One region of the Blastococcus sp. SYSU D00922 genome, then DNA from elsewhere that is predicted to be linked to it. Evidence: riboswitches for the same ligand, from Rfam matches in the RefSeq annotation. Region 1 holds a riboswitch; the other holds the start of a gene.
The links. Region 1 has a riboswitch for S-adenosylmethionine ahead of thrC (threonine synthase). Riboswitches for the same ligand answer to the same signal wherever they lie in the genome.
Positions count from the first base shown of each region.

Region 2: it holds a riboswitch for S-adenosylmethionine, as region 1 does, so the genes downstream of both, ACI78T_RS20575 (bifunctional o-acetylhomoserine/o-acetylserine sulfhydrylase) here and thrC (threonine synthase) in region 1, are expected to answer to the same signal.

Region 1 is NZ_JBJGZL010000003.1:109,684-117,120, reverse strand. It holds gene ACI78T_RS05470 (dihydrofolate reductase family protein) at 1-538, shown strand, start outside; gene ACI78T_RS05465 (HAD family hydrolase) at 546-1,367, opposite strand; gene ACI78T_RS05460 (hypothetical protein) at 1,387-2,244, opposite strand; SAM riboswitch class I at 2,384-2,512, shown strand; gene thrC (threonine synthase) at 2,525-3,826, shown strand; gene ACI78T_RS05450 (cold-shock protein) at 4,037-4,237, shown strand; gene groL (chaperonin GroEL) at 4,525-6,153, shown strand; gene ACI78T_RS05440 (VOC family protein) at 6,392-6,802, opposite strand; gene ACI78T_RS05435 (DUF72 domain-containing protein) at 6,828-7,437, shown strand, end outside.
Region 2 is NZ_JBJGZL010000025.1:13,362-20,798, reverse strand. It holds gene ACI78T_RS20600 (mechanosensitive ion channel family protein) at 1-98, shown strand, start outside; gene ACI78T_RS20595 (hypothetical protein) at 95-574, shown strand; gene ACI78T_RS20590 (zinc-dependent alcohol dehydrogenase family protein) at 579-1,622, opposite strand; gene ACI78T_RS20585 (hypothetical protein) at 1,647-2,348, shown strand; gene ACI78T_RS20580 (threonine aldolase family protein) at 2,384-3,445, shown strand; SAM riboswitch class IV at 3,498-3,614, shown strand; gene ACI78T_RS20575 (bifunctional o-acetylhomoserine/o-acetylserine sulfhydrylase) at 3,661-4,953, shown strand; gene metX (homoserine O-acetyltransferase MetX) at 4,956-5,999, shown strand; gene ACI78T_RS20565 (cysteine desulfurase-like protein) at 6,100-7,305, shown strand; gene ACI78T_RS20560 (gamma carbonic anhydrase family protein) at 7,316-7,437, opposite strand, start outside.

The DNA of each region.
Region 1 (7,437 bases):
CCTGGGCACCGGAGGTGAGGCGCTGCACACGTGGGCGTTCTCCGACGACCCCGACGACCGCCGGATCGTGCGCGAGGCGACCGCCCGGTCGGGTGCCGTGGTCCTCGGCCGGCGGCTCTTCGACGTGGTCGACGGGCCCGACGGCTGGAACGACGAGGTGGGCTACGGCGCCGGTGAGGTCGGCAAGCCCGCCTTCGTGGTCGTGACGAGCACCGTGCCGGAAACGGTGCGGCTGACCGACCTCGACTGGACGTTCGTCACCACCGGCCTGTCCGACGCCGTGGACGCCGCACGGGAGCGCGCCGCGGCCGCGTCGTCGGACAAGGGCGAGGACCTCGACGTCGTCGTCATGGGCGGCGGCGCCACCGTCGGCTCGGCCGTCGCCGCCGGGTTGGTCGACGTGCTGTCCCTGCACCTCGCCCCGGTCGTGCTCGGCGCCGGGACACCGCTGTTCACCGGCGGCGCCGCGCGCACGCTGGTGCAGCGGGACGCGACGGTGACGTCGACGGCCACCCACCTCACCTACGACGTCGTCTGACGTTCCCTCAGAGGCCGGCGCGGACGGCCTGGGCCCAGCCCTCGCCCATGGCCGCGTCGGTGACCGTCACGTTCGGGACGGCCTCGATCAGCCCGGTCATGCCGTCGACCGACGCCCCGTTGGCGGTGATGAACAGCCGGCCGACGGCGGGTGCCATGTCGAGGTCGCTGACGCTGTCGCCGATCGCGATGGCGTCGGCGGGGGAGAGGCCGCGGCGCTCGAGGTCCCAGGCGATGGCCGCGCCCTTGGAGATGCCGCGCGGCATCAGGTGGTAGACCCGCGGCGGCAGCGGGTCGTCGTCCAGGCCGAACCGCGACGTCGCCGGGATGGCGCCGTTGTCCTTGAGCGTGAGCCAGCCGGCGCCCCGCTCGGCGAGCCAGGCGTCGACGGCGACCGGGTCCACCCGGCCGCGCAGCAGGGCGTCGGTGTCGTGGGTGGCATGCCACGGGGCGTGCCACTCCAACCGGCCCGGGTGCTCGGCGATCAGGTCCTCGACGACGCCCAGTTCGGCCATCACGTCCATCGGCGTCCGGTCGCCGTACGCCTCGGGCAGCCGGCCGCGGATCCGGTGGACGCCCCGGCCGGCGTCCCACGCGACCGTGGCACCCAGCTCGGCGATGGCGCCGTCGCACGCGAAGATCCGCGCAGCCTCGATCACCTGCTCGAACGTGCGGCCGCTGACCAGCACCAACGGGACCCCGGCGCGGTGCAGCTCCAGGAGCGCGGTGGCCGGTGAGGCCGTCAGCTCGCGGTCGGCGGTGTGCCAGAACGACCCCCGCGGGCCGACCATCGTGCCGTCGAGATCGGTGTACACGATGCGGGCGGCCACGGGGCCATCGTGCCCGGGGTCAGCCGGCGCCCTCGCGGCAGGTCTCCACGGCGAACGCCTCGATCCGCTGCCGCACGGCGGGGTCCGGTGTGAGCACGAACGAGCGCGGCTCCTCGTCGCCGAGCTCGACGACCAGCCCGATCAGCCCGGTCCGGTAGCTCTCGCCGAGCGCGTGGACGTCGCAGCGGGCCGGGACCAGCCGCAGGACGGCGGTCACCGCGCCGTCGCCGTCGAGCGCGGGCAGCCGGCCGACCGGCGTGATGTCGTAGACGGTGTTCGGGTCGACCCGTGTGATCCGCACGGGCTCGTCGCCGCCGACCCGGCGGACGCGCACGGCTGCACGGAGCGCCGGGCCGTCCGCCTCCCGCAGGTCGGCCACCTCGAACTCGACCTGCCGCAGCAGCGTCTCCTCGAAGCAGAGCCCCTCGTGGAGCCGCCCGACGAGGCCGTCGTCCTCGAGCGGCACTGTCACCTCCCGCGCGACCCCCGTCCCGTCACGGAGCCGGACGATGGCCGTCGGAGGACCGGCGGCGACGGCGCAGTCGCCGCCCACCACCACCGGGAAGTCCACACCCGCTCCCGGCCGGAGCACGGCACCGCGGGGGTCGCCGGGCTCGGCGGTCAGGCCCGGGGCCACCAGCTCCAGCTCGTCGACCGCGAGGTCGGGGGCCGACGCCGTGAGCCGCACCTCGACGCGCCCCCGGGCGACATCGCGCCGGAACTGCAGGAGGACCCCGCTGAGTGCGGTGACGGCCGCGGTCGTCGACCCCGGGGCGGCCGGGCGCTCCGTCGTCCGGTCCGGTGCCGTGCAGCCGGCGACGACGACGGCGAGGACGACCGCCAGGACGGCACGCAGCGTGCGTCGGTGCCCGTCCACGGCGTTCTCCCCGCTCCGGTCGTCTGCTGCCGGCCGATCGTGCTGGGGCTCGGGGAGGGCGGCAAGGGGAGTGGTGACGTGGAACGCACCCGGCCGGGCGGGGAGCCACGGGACCCGGTGGGTACGATCGGCGGCGTTCCACTCATCCAGAGGGGCAGAGGGACACGGCCCGACGAAGCCCCGGCAACCGCCGCCTGCGCGCATGCGCAGCGGAAGGTGCCAATTCCGTCCCGCACGGCTCGACGGCCCGCTGCGGGGAAGATGAGGAGGTAGTCGTCGCATGACCCTGACCGCACCCGGATCCCTCCAGGCCGATTCCGCTGCCGGTGGCCCGATCCCCCCGTGTCCCGCCCGCGGCCTCGTGTGCCGCAACTGCGGGGCGACCTTCGGCCTGATCGCCGAGCACGCCTGCGCCGAGTGCTTCGGCCCGCTGGAGGTCGACTACGACCCCGAGCTCATGAAGGCGGTCACCCGCGAGCAGATCGAGGCCGGGCCGCAGAACATCTGGCGGTACGCGGGCCTCCTGCCCGTGGGCCAGGACCCGGCCGACCGTGTGTCGCTCGACCCCGGCCTGACGCCGCTCGTGCGCGCCGACCGGCTCGCCGCCGAGCTCGGCATCACCGGCGGGCTGTGGGTGAAGGACGACTCGGCCAACCCGACGCACTCCTTCAAGGACCGCGTGGTGTCGCTGGCCGCCACCGCCGCCAAGCGGCTGGGCTACAAGAAGATCGCCGCCGCCTCCACCGGCAACCTGGCCAACTCGGTGGCCGCGCACGCCGCCCGCGTCGGGTTGCCGTCGTTCGTCTTCATCCCGAGCGACCTGGAGCCCGGCAAGGTCGTGCAGTCGGCGGTCTACGGCCAGACGCTGGTCGCCGTCGACGGGTCCTACGACGACGTCAACCGTCTGACCAGCGAGCTCGCCGAGACCGACGAGTTCGAGGACACGGCCTTCGTCAACCAGAACGTCCGGCCCTACTACGCCGAGGGCTCGAAGACGATGGGCTACGAGATCGCCGAGCAGCTGGGCTGGCGCATCCCGGCCCAGGTCGTCATCCCGATGGCGTCGGGCTCGCTGCTCACCAAGGTGGACAAGGCCTTCCGCGAGCTCACCGCCGCCGGCATCGTCGAGGCCACCGAGTGGACGATCTTCGGTGCGCAGTCGGCCGGCTGCGACCCGATCGCCACCGCCTTCGACAACGGCTGGGACGTCGTGAAGCCGGTGAAGCCGACCGGCATCGCCAAGTCGCTGAACATCGGCAACCCCGCCGACGGGCCCTACGCGCTCGACGCGATCCGCCGCACCGGCGGCTCGGTCGGCCGGGTGGGCGACGACGAGATCGTGCAGGGCATCCGCGACCTCGCCCGGACCACCGGCGTCTTCGCCGAGACCGCCGGCGGCGTCACCGTCGCGGTGCTGCGCCAGCTGGTCGAGGACGGCCGCCTGGACCCGGCGAAGGAGACCGTCGTCCTCAACACCGGCGAGGGCCTGAAGACGCTCGACCCGCTCGAGCCCGTCGTCGGCTTCACCCACCGCGTCGACCCGTCGCTGAAGTCGGTCCGGGCGGCCGGCCTCATCGCCTGAGGGCTAGGGTCGGGTTCTCCTACCGGATCGGGCGACGCCACGTCGTCACATCCGGGTATCGGTCCTGCGTGGATGTAGCGCCACCAGGCATTTCCTGATGTACGTTCTCGCGCGGTTCGAGTTCCACGTTCGTGTCCACGGGCGGAAGAGCTAGACCCGGCACCCCCGATCAAGAGGGCGCCGTCCGCACGCACGAACGTGGGAGCACACGTGGCACAGGGCACCGTGAAGTGGTTCAACGCCGAGAAGGGCTTCGGCTTCATCGCCGTCGACGGCGGCCAGGACGTCTTCGTCCACTACTCGGCCATCCAGATGGACGGGTACAAGAGCCTCGAAGAGGGCCAGCGGGTCAGCTTCGAGGTCGTCCAGGGCGCCAAGGGCCCGCAGGCGGACCAGGTCGTCGCGGCCTGAATCCAGCACCACCTCATCGAGGCCCGGTCCCCGTCCAGGGGGCCGGGCCTCGGTGCTTCCCCCCGGCTTCCCAGGCTCGGGAACAGCCGGGCGGGGGACCCCGTTCTTGCACTCGCAGGGGTCGAGTGCCAGACTGATTTCTGGCACTCGGGGCTCCTGAGTGCCAATCAGGTCGGAACGGTGAGGCACCGGCTCGTGGGCCGCAGGAGCGTCCACGTCGCGGGTGTCGTCCGTCGCGGGCGCCGAACCCGGCCGTGCAGCGATCAATGCATGGAGGACATCACCACATGGCCAAGATGATCGCGTTCGACGAAGAGGCGCGCCGCGGCCTCGAGCGGGGCATGAACACCCTCGCCGACGCCGTCAAGGTGACCCTCGGCCCCAAGGGCCGCAACGTCGTACTCGAGAAGAAGTGGGGCGCGCCCACCATCACCAACGATGGTGTGAGCATCGCCAAGGAGATCGAGCTCGAGGACCCGTGGGAGAAGATCGGGGCCGAGCTGGTCAAGGAGGTCGCGAAGAAGACCGACGACGTCGCGGGTGACGGCACCACCACCGCCACCGTGCTCGCCCAGGCTCTCGTCCGCGAGGGTCTGCGCAACGTCGCCGCCGGCGCGAACCCGATGGCCCTGAAGAAGGGCATCGAGAAGGCCGTCGAGGCCGTCAGCGAGTACCTCCTCTCGACCGCCAAGGACGTCGAGACCAAGGAGCAGATCGCCGCCACCGCCTCGATCTCCGCCGCTGACCCCGCCATCGGCGAGCTCATCGCCGAGGCGATGGACAAGGTCGGCAAGGAAGGCGTCATCACCGTCGAGGAGAGCAACACCTTCGGCCTCGAGCTCGAGCTCACCGAGGGCATGCGCTTCGACAAGGGTCACCTGTCGGCGTACTTCGTCACCGACTCCGAGCGCATGGAGACCGTGCTCGACGACCCGTACATCCTGGTCGTCAACGGCAAGATCAGCTCCGTCAAGGACCTGCTGCCGCTGCTCGAGAAGGTCATGCAGTCGGGCAAGCCGCTGGCCATCATCGCCGAGGACGTCGAGGGCGAGGCCCTCGCGACCCTGGTCGTGAACAAGATCCGCGGCACCTTCAAGTCCGTCGCCGTCAAGGCCCCGGGCTTCGGTGACCGCCGCAAGGCCATGCTGGCCGACATCGCCATCCTCACGGGTGGCCAGGTCATCAGCGAGGAGGTCGGCCTCAAGCTCGACAACGCCGACATCTCCCTGCTGGGCCGCGCGCGCAAGTTCGTCACCACCAAGGACGAGACGACCATCATCGAGGGCGCTGGTGACGCCGACCAGATCCAGGGTCGCGTCAACCAGATCCGCGCCGAGATCGAGAAGTCGGACTCCGACTACGACCGCGAGAAGCTCCAGGAGCGCCTGGCCAAGCTCGCCGGTGGCGTCGCCGTCATCAAGGCCGGTGCCGCGACGGAGGTCGAGCTCAAGGAGCGCAAGCACCGCATCGAGGACGCGGTGCGCAACGCCAAGGCCGCCGTCGAGGAGGGCATCGTCGCCGGTGGTGGCGTCGCCCTCGCGCAGGCCACGGCCGTCGCGTTCGACAAGCTCGAGCTCGAGGGTGACGAGGCGACCGGTGCCAACATCGTGCGCGTCGCGCTCGAGGCGCCGCTGAAGCAGATCGCCGTCAACGCCGGCCTCGAGGGTGGCGTCGTCGCGGAGAAGGTCCGCAACTCCGACACCGGCTGGGGCCTCAACGCCGCCTCCGGCGAGTACGTGGACCTGGTCGCCAACGGGATCATCGACCCCGCCAAGGTGACCCGCTCGGCGCTGCAGAACGCCGCCTCCATCGCGGCGCTCTTCCTCACCACCGAGGCCGTCATCGCCGACAAGCCGGAGAAGAACGCTCCGGCCATGCCGGGCGCCGACGGCGGCATGGGCGGCATGGACTTCTGAGTCCAGCCACGTAGCACCACCAGCACTGCCCGGCAGGGGCGGTCCGCTTCGGCGGGCCGCCCCTGTCAGCGTTCGTGGGGCCTTGCGGTCCAGGGGCCTTCTTCGGGGAAGTAGGCCCCTGGCCCGCCGTCCAGACCCCTACTTCCCCGGAGTAGGGGTGGCCCGTTCCGCACGAGGGCGGGGAATCGGGGCTCCGACGGCGTCGGCACACCCCGACTTCCCCGCCCTCGGTGACCGGTCATTCCGGGGAGAAGACGCAGAACTCGTTGCCCTCGGGGTCGGCCAGCACGTCCCACTCGATGGCGCCGTCGGGCTCGGTGTCCTCGTCCCGGGGGCGCACCATGGTGGCGCCCAACGCGAGCAAAGCCTGCGTGTCGCCGAGGACGTCGTGGTGCATCCGGTTCTTCACCATCTTGAACTCCGGGACCGGCACGATCCACATCAGCGGCCCGGCGCCCGACGGGTCGACGATCGGCACCGGCCAGTCGGCGGGACGCACCCAGCCCTCCTCGGGTGGCTGCACGGAGTCGCGGCGGACGTATCCCATCGCCGAGCACCACCAGTCGGCGAGCGCCTGGTGGTCGCGGGCGTCGAGGCAGAGGTCCTTGAACCGAGCGGGTGACGTCGGGCCCGCGGGTGCGTCAGTCATGACCGCGGAGGGTAGGCGGCCACCCGTGACCGTGATCATCGGGACCTCGGGCTGGCAGTACCGCGACTGGCGCGGGCTGTTCTACCCGGCCAAGCTGCCGCAGCGGCTGTGGCTGGAGCACTACGCCGAGTTCTTCGCGACGGTCGAGAGCAACAACGCCTTCTACCGCCTGCCGGAGCGCGAGACGTTCGTGAAGTGGCGCGAGCGCACGCCGCCGGACTTCCGCTGGGCGGTGAAGGCCAGCCGCTTCCTCACCCACATCAAGCGGCTGCGCGAGCCGGAGGAGCCGGTCGCCCGCCTGATGGGCCGGGCCGAGGGGCTGGAGCACCGGCTCGACACGATCCTGCTGCAGCTGCCGCCCACGCTGAAGGCCGACGCCGACCTGCTCCGCGAGTGCCTGGCGCAGTTCCCCGGCGGCACGCGGGTCGCCGTCGAACCCCGGCACGAGAGCTGGTGGACCGACGACGTCCGGGCCCTGCTCGAGCGGTACGGCGCGGCGCTGTGCTGGGCCGACCGCGACGAGCAGCCGGTCGCCCCGCTGTGGCGGACCGCCGACTGGGGCTACCTGCGCTTCCACCACGGCTACGAGGCCTGGCGCTACCGCCCCGAGACGCTGCAGCTGTGGGCCGACCGGC
Region 2 (7,437 bases), on a different contig from region 1:
TCGTCCTGGCGTTCCGGAACCAGGGGATGAACGTGCCCCCGCCGACCGCGGCCGCCGCGGCGGTCGACGGCGACGGCCACCCGGAGGAGGGGCGATGACCGAGCCGTCGACGACCGGCGACCAGCCGGCCGAGCAGGTGGCCGCGCCGACGGTCAGCACCGCTCCCGCACCCGGCGGTCCTCGCGCGCTGTTCCGGCGGATCCCGGGGCACCTGGGCCGCGCCCGCACCTCCACCGTGGTCCTGGCGGTGCTCTTCGTCGGGATCTACGCGCTCTACCTGAACGTGAAGCCGCCGGCGCCGGGGACGGCGACGACGTCCACTACGGAGACCAGCACGAGCCAACCGGCGCCCGGCCCGACGCCGACGACGACCGCACCGGAGACCTCGGCGGAGCCCACGCCGTCGGCTCCTCGTACCACGTCCAGCGCGCCGACCACCGCCCCGGAGCCGACGACCTCCGAGCAGCCGACCGGCACCTCGCCGCCCGAGGAGACGGCTGAGCCCTCGCTGCCGACGACGAGCGCGCCGCAGACGCGCGGCAGCACGCCGACCCTGCAGAGCCCGCCGGGCTGACCCGTCAGAACGAGGTGACGACGGCGATCCCCGGTCGCCGGCCGACCTCGGCGAGGGCTGCGGGGGACTCGTCCAGGGCCAGCTGCCGGGTGACCAGCCGGCCCGGGTCCAGCCGGCCGGCGGCGATCAGCCCGAGCAGCTCCGGGTAGGCGTGCGCGGCCATGCCGTGGCTGCCGAGCACCTGCAGCTCCAGGGCGATGACCCGCTCCATCGGCACCGCGGCGCGGCCCTGCTCCGGCGGGAGCAGGCCGACCTGCACGTGCCGCCCGCGCGGCCGGAGGCTCCGCACGGAGTTCGCGCAGGTCGAGGGCGCACCCAGGGCGTCGAGGGACACGTGCGCTCCCCCGCCGGTCAGCCCGAGGACGCCGGACGGCACGTCGGCCCGCCCGTCCACGGCGTGCTCGGCACCGAGCTCCCGGGCGAGGTCGAGCGCGGCCGGGGACACGTCCACGGCGACCACCCGGGCGCCGGCGGCCACCGCGATCTGGACGGCCGACAGCCCGACGCCGCCGCAGCCGTGCACCGCCACCCACTCCCCCGGCCGCACGCGACCGACCTGCGCGACGGCGCGGAACGCCGTGGCGTACCGGCAGCCCAGGGCCGCGGCCGTGGCGAGCTCCATGTCCTCCGGGACGGCGACGAGGTTGACGTCGGCGGCGTCGAGGGCGACGAACTCCGCCAGCGATCCCCAGTGGGTGAAGCCGGGCTGGGTCTGCCGGACGCACACCTGGTGGTCCCCGGCCGCGCACTGCGCGCAGCGCCCGCAGGCGTTGACGAAGGGCACGGTCACCCGGTCGCCGACCCGCCAGCTCCGGACGCCGGACCCCACGGCCGCCACCGTGCCGGCCAGCTCGTGCCCGGGGACGTGCGGCAGGACGACGTCGGGGTCGTGCCCCTGCCAGGCGTGCCAGTCGCTGCGGCAGATCCCGCTGGCGCCCACCTGCACCACGACGCCGTCCGGGGCGGGGCCGGGGGCCGGGACATCGCGGACCGCCAGCGGGCCGGCGAAGGACTCGAAGAGCAGCGCACGCACCCCGTCAGCGTGCACGGCGGGGTCCCTAGAGTCGGCGGGGTGTCCACCCTGACCGTCGCCGGGCGCTTCTGCGGCCCGCCCGGAACCGCCAACGGCGGGTACCTGGCCGGCCGGCTCGCGGCGCTGGTCGGCACGCCGGCGGTGTCCGTCCGGCTGCGCCGGCCCACCCCGCTGGACCGCCCGCTCGACGTCCGGAGGGCCGACGCCGGCGTGGAGCTCCGCGACGGCGACGACGTGCTGGCCACCGCGGCACCGGCCGACCTGGATCTCGCGGTACCGCCGGCGCCGTCCCCCGCGGAGGCGGCGGCCGCCCAGGCGGCCCTGCCGCCGCGGACCGACCACCCGTTCCCGCGCTGTTTCGGCTGCGGCCCGGCGCGCGTCCCGGGCGACGCGGTGGCGGTCTTCGCCGGCCCGCTGCCCGACCGGCCGGACCTGTGGGCCGGGATCTTCCGCCCGACCGCGGAGCTGCCGTCGGCGGACGGCGCCGCGGCGCCCGAGACCGTGTGGGCGGCGCTGGACTGCCCGTCGTTCCAGCCCATCGCGTCCACGGCGCCCCACCTGCTGGGCACGATCACCGCCCGCCAGGACGCACCGGTGCGGCTGGACACCGACCACGTCCTCCTCTCCTGGATGGTCGCCCGGGAGGGACGGCGCTCGACGACCGCGTCCGCGCTGGTGGCGCCCGACGGAACGGTCGCGGCGCGGGCGCGGGCGATCTGGTTCGAGGTCCCCCCTGCCTGAGACCGGTGTTTCACGTGGGACATCAGACTGTCCCCGTGGACGACGACCTCACCGCCCTGCGGGACCGCTGCGACCGCGCGCTGAACCTGCACGGCCCGCAGTCGGCCGCCGACCTGCTGGCGACCGTCCCGCCGGGCACCGCCACCGACCACTACGGCGAGGGCGGCGTCGTGGCCGAGCTGGAGCGCGAGGTCGCCGGCCTGCTCGGGTTCCCGGCCGCGGCCTACCTGCCCAGCGGCGTGATGGCGCAGCAGGCGGCGCTGCGGGTGCACGCCGACCGGCGCGGACGGCGCACCGTCGTCTACCACCCGATGAGCCACCTGGAGCGGCACGAGGACCGCGCCCCGCAGCGCCTGCACGGGCTGGTCGGGCGCCCCGTCGGCGACCAGAACCGGCTGCTGCTGCGGGCCGACCTGGACGGCGTGGGCGAGGCGCCGGCCGTGCTGCTCGTCGAGCTGCCCCAGCGCGACCTCGGCGGGCAGCTGCCGCCGTGGGAGGACCTCGTCCAGCAGGTGGAGTGGGCCCGCGGGCGCGGCGCGGCCGCGCACCTGGACGGCGCCCGGCTGTGGGAGGCGAGCGCCGGCTACGACCGGTCCCCCGCCGAGATCGCCGGCCTGTTCGACACCGCCTACGTCAGCTTCTACAAGGGCATCGGCGCCCTCCCCGGCTGCTGCCTCGCCGGCCCGGAGGACGTCGTCGCCGAGGTCAGGGAGTGGCGGCGCCGGATGGGCGGCACGCTGTTCGGCCTCTGGCCCGGGGCGGCGTCGGCGCTGAGCTGCCTGCGCCGCCGGCTGCCGCTGATGCCTACCTACCTCGCGCGGGCGCGGGAGATCGCCGGCGCGGTGCGCGACCTCCCCGGCGTGACCGTGGTCCCCGACCCGCCGCAGTCGCCGATGCTGCACCTGCTGCTCCGCACGAGCCCGGACGCGCTGCGTGCGGCGGTCCGGCAGCTGGCGGAGGACGGGCTGTGGACCTGGCAGCGGTTCACGACGACCAGCGACCCGGGGGTCCAGCTGGTGGAGCTGTCGGTCGGCGACGCCACGATGGCCCTGTCGCTGGAGGAGATCCGGAAGGCCTTCGCCACTCTGGCCGGCTGATCAGCAGGGGCCGGTGTGACGCCTGTGATCCGGCGTCCTAGGATCGGCGGTGGCTCACGAGAGGCAGCGACAAGCACCTGGCTGGCTGCCCGGCAACCTCTACTCCGTCTGAGGTGCTCCCAGGGGAAGAGCCGGCTGGGCGGCGTCCGCCGTCCGGCAAGGACGGAGTCTCCTGCGCGCCGCGGGCTTCTCCGCGAGCGAAGAGGAGACGGCGCATGACCGACCCGCAGAGCTGGAGCTTCGAGACCCGGCAGATCCACGCCGGCACGAGCCCCGACCCCACGACCGGCGCCCGCGCGCTGCCGATCTACGCCACCACCGCCTACCAGTTCCGCGACAGCCAGCACGCCGCGGACCTGTTCGCGCTGGCCGAGATGGGCAACATCTACACGCGGATCATGAACCCGACGCAGGACGCGCTGGAGCAGCGCGTGGCCTCGCTCGAGGGCGGCGTCGCGGCCCTGGCCGTGGCCAGCGGGCAGTCGGCGACGACGCTGTCGATCCTCAACATCGCCGAGTCCGGCGACCACGTCGTCGCCTCCGCCTCGCTCTACGGCGGCACCTACAACCTGCTGCACCACTCGCTGCCGAAGCTGGGTGTCCAGGTGTCCTTCGTCGAGGACCCGGACGACCCGGAGGCCTGGCAGGCCCTGGTGCGGGACAACACCAAGGCGTTCTTCGGCGAGACCATCGGCAACCCGAAGGGCGACGTCCTCGACATCGAGAAGGTCGCCGAGGTCGCCCACCGCAACGGCGTCCCGCTGATCGTCGACAACACCATCGCCACGCCGTTCCTCATCCGGCCGTTCGAGTTCGGCGCGGACGTCGTCGTCCACTCGGCCACCAAGTACCTGGGCGGGCACGGCACCGCGATCGCCGGGCTGATCGTGGACGGCGGGACGTTCGACTGGGGCAGCGGCAAGTTCCCCGGGTTCACCACCCCCGACCCGACGTACCACGGCGTCGTCTACAAGGATCTCGGTGCGCCGGCCTACGCGCTCAAGGCCCGCGTGCAGCTGCTCCGCGACCTCGGCCCGGCCATCTCGCCGTTCAACGCCTTCCTCGTCGTCCAGGGCATCGAGACGCTGTCGCTGCGCATGGAGCGGCACGTGCAGAACACGATCCGCGTCGCCGAGTTCCTGGAGGCCCACGACGCGGTGGACCGCGTGAACTACCCGGTCCTCGAGTCCTCGCCGTGGCACGCCGCCCAGCAGAAGTACGCGCCGCGGGGCGCCGGCGCCGTCCTCACCTTCGAGCTGCACGGCGGCCGGGAGGCCGGCCAGAAGTTCGTCGAGGCGCTGGAGCTGCACAGCCACGTGGCCAACATCGGCGACGTCCGCAGCCTCGTGATCCACCCCGCGTCGACGACGCACTCGCAGCTCACCGCCGAGGAGCAGCTCACCACCGGTGTCACGCCCGGCCTGGTGCGCCTCGCCGTCGGGCTGGAGGGGATCGAGGACATCCTGGCCGACCTCGAGGCCGGCTTCCGGGCCGCCAAGTCGGCCTGACGATGGGCGGATGGGTCGAGGGGGACCCGGTCGGCGACCGGGTCTTCCTCGACCTGCCCGCGTTCTCCCCGGAGCGCGGTGGTGAGCTGCCGTCGGTCCGGGTCGCGTACGAGACGTGGGGGACGCTCGCGGCCGACGGCGACAACGCCGTGCTCGTCGAGCACGCGCTCACGGGCGACAGCCACGTCGTCGGTGCCGCCGGCCCGGGGCACCCGACGGCCGGCTGGTGGGACGGGCTGGTCGGACCGGGCGCCCCGCTCGACACCGACCGGTTCTTCGTCGTCTGCGCCAACGTGCTCGGCGGCTGCCAGGGGACGACGGGGCCGTCGTCCCTCGCCCCGGACGGGGTGCGGTGGGGCTCCCGCTTCCCCGAGGTCACCGTCGGCGACCAGGTGCGGGTGGAGGCGGCGCTGGCCGACGCCCTGGGTATCGCGCGCTGGGCCTGCGTGGTCGGCGGCTCGATGGGCGGGATGCGGGCGCTGGAGTGGGCGGTGGCGATGCCCGAGCGCGTGGACGCGTTGTTCTTCCTCGCGTCGGGGGCGGTCGCCACCGCCGACCAGATCGGCACCCAGACCACGCAGCAGGCGGCGATCCGGGCCGACCCGGCCGATCCGCCGGTCGCCGGCCTCGGCATCGCCCGCCGGATCGCGCACCTCACCTACCGCAGCGCCTACGAGCTCGGCGAGCGCTTCGGCTCCCGGGTGCAGGAGGACGGCCGGTTCGCCGTCGCCTCCTACCTGGACCACCACGCCGACAAGCTGGCGGCCCGCTTCGACGCCGACAGCTACGTGCTGCTCACCCAGGCGATGAACACCTGGGACGTCGGCCGCGGCCGCGGCGGCGTGGAGGATGCGCTGGCCCGGGTGACCGCGCGGTCGGTCGTCGCCGGCGTGGACAGCGACCGGCTGTACCCGATCGCGCTGCAGCAGCAGGTCGCCGACGGCCTCGGCGTCCCGCTCGAGGTGATCCCCTCCCCCTACGGGCACGACGGCTTCCTCATCGAGACCGCCGCCGTCGGCAAGCTCCTCCGCGAACTCCTCGCCTGAGCCTTAGCCGAGATCACGTGATCTCGGCACATCGGGGGCCCTGAAGCGCCGAGATCACGCGATCTCGGCGGAGATCCGCGGTCGGGATAGCGTCGGGCGCATGAGCTACGACGTCGCCGCGGTCCGCGCGCAGTTCCCCGCGCTGCGGGCCGGGACCGCCCACTTCGACGGTCCCGGCGGCACGCAGGTCCCGCGCCAGGTGGCCCACGCGGTCGCCGCGACGCTGGGTTCACCGATCTCCAACCGCGGCACCGTGACCGCGGCCGAGCGGACCGCCGACGACGTCGTCACCGCCGCCCGGCAGGCGCTCGCCGACCTGCTGGGCGCCGACCCGCGCGGCATCGTGTTCGGGCGCAGCGCCACCCAGCTCACCTTCGACGTCTCGCGGGCGCTGGCGGCGGGCTGGGGTCCGGGGGACGAGGTCGTGGTCTCGCGGTTGGACCACGATGCGAACGTCCGCCCGTGGGTGATCGCCGCCGAGGCCGCGGGCGCGACCGTGCGCTGGGCGGCGTTCGACCCCGCGACGGGCGAGCTGACCGCCGACGACGTCTCGGAGGTGCTCACTGAGAGGACGCGGCTGGTGGCCGTCACCGGGGCGTCCAACCTGATCGGCACACGCCCGCCGGTGGCCGAGATCGCCGACCGGGTGCACGCCGTGGGTGCGCTCCTGGCCGTCGACGGGGTGCACCTCACCGCGCACGCGCCGGTCGACGTCCGCGCGCTGGGCGCGGACCTCTACACCTGCTCGCCGTACAAGTTCCTCGGCCCGCACTGCGGCGTGCTCGCCGCCGACCCGGCGCTGCTGGAGTCGCTGCGGCCGGCCAAGCTGCTGCCGTCCACCGACGCGGTCCCCGAGCGGTTCGAGCTGGGCACGCTGCCCTACGAGCTCATGGCCGGGACGACGGCGGCGATCGACTTCCTGGCGGACCTGTCCCCGGCCGGCGGCACGCGGCGCGAGCGGCTGGTCGCGGCCATGACCGTGCTCGAGGAGTACGAGGACGGGCTGCGCGCCGAGCTGGAGGCGGGCCTGACCGCGCTGCCCGGCGTCCGGCTGTGGTCGCGCGCGGCCCACCGCACGCCCACGCTGCTGCTGACCTTCGACGGCCGGGACGCCGCCGACGCCTACCGGTTCCTGGCCGAGCGCGGCGTCAACGCCCCGGCCGGCTCGTTCTACGCCATCGAGGCCAGCCGCTGGCTCGGCCTCGGCGACACCGGCGGGCTCCGGGTCGGCCTGGCGCCCTACAGCGACGCCGACGACGTCGCGCGCCTGCTCACCGGCCTGCGGGAGTGGCTCGCCGTCCGCTGAGCCGTGCGCCTCAGGCCAGCGCGTCGCCCGGCACCATCCCGGCCGGCGGGAGCTTGCGCCGGACCACCGGGCGGACCTTGCGGGCCTCGGGCAGCCGCTCGTAGTACGCGGCCGCGTTGCCGCGGATGTGCA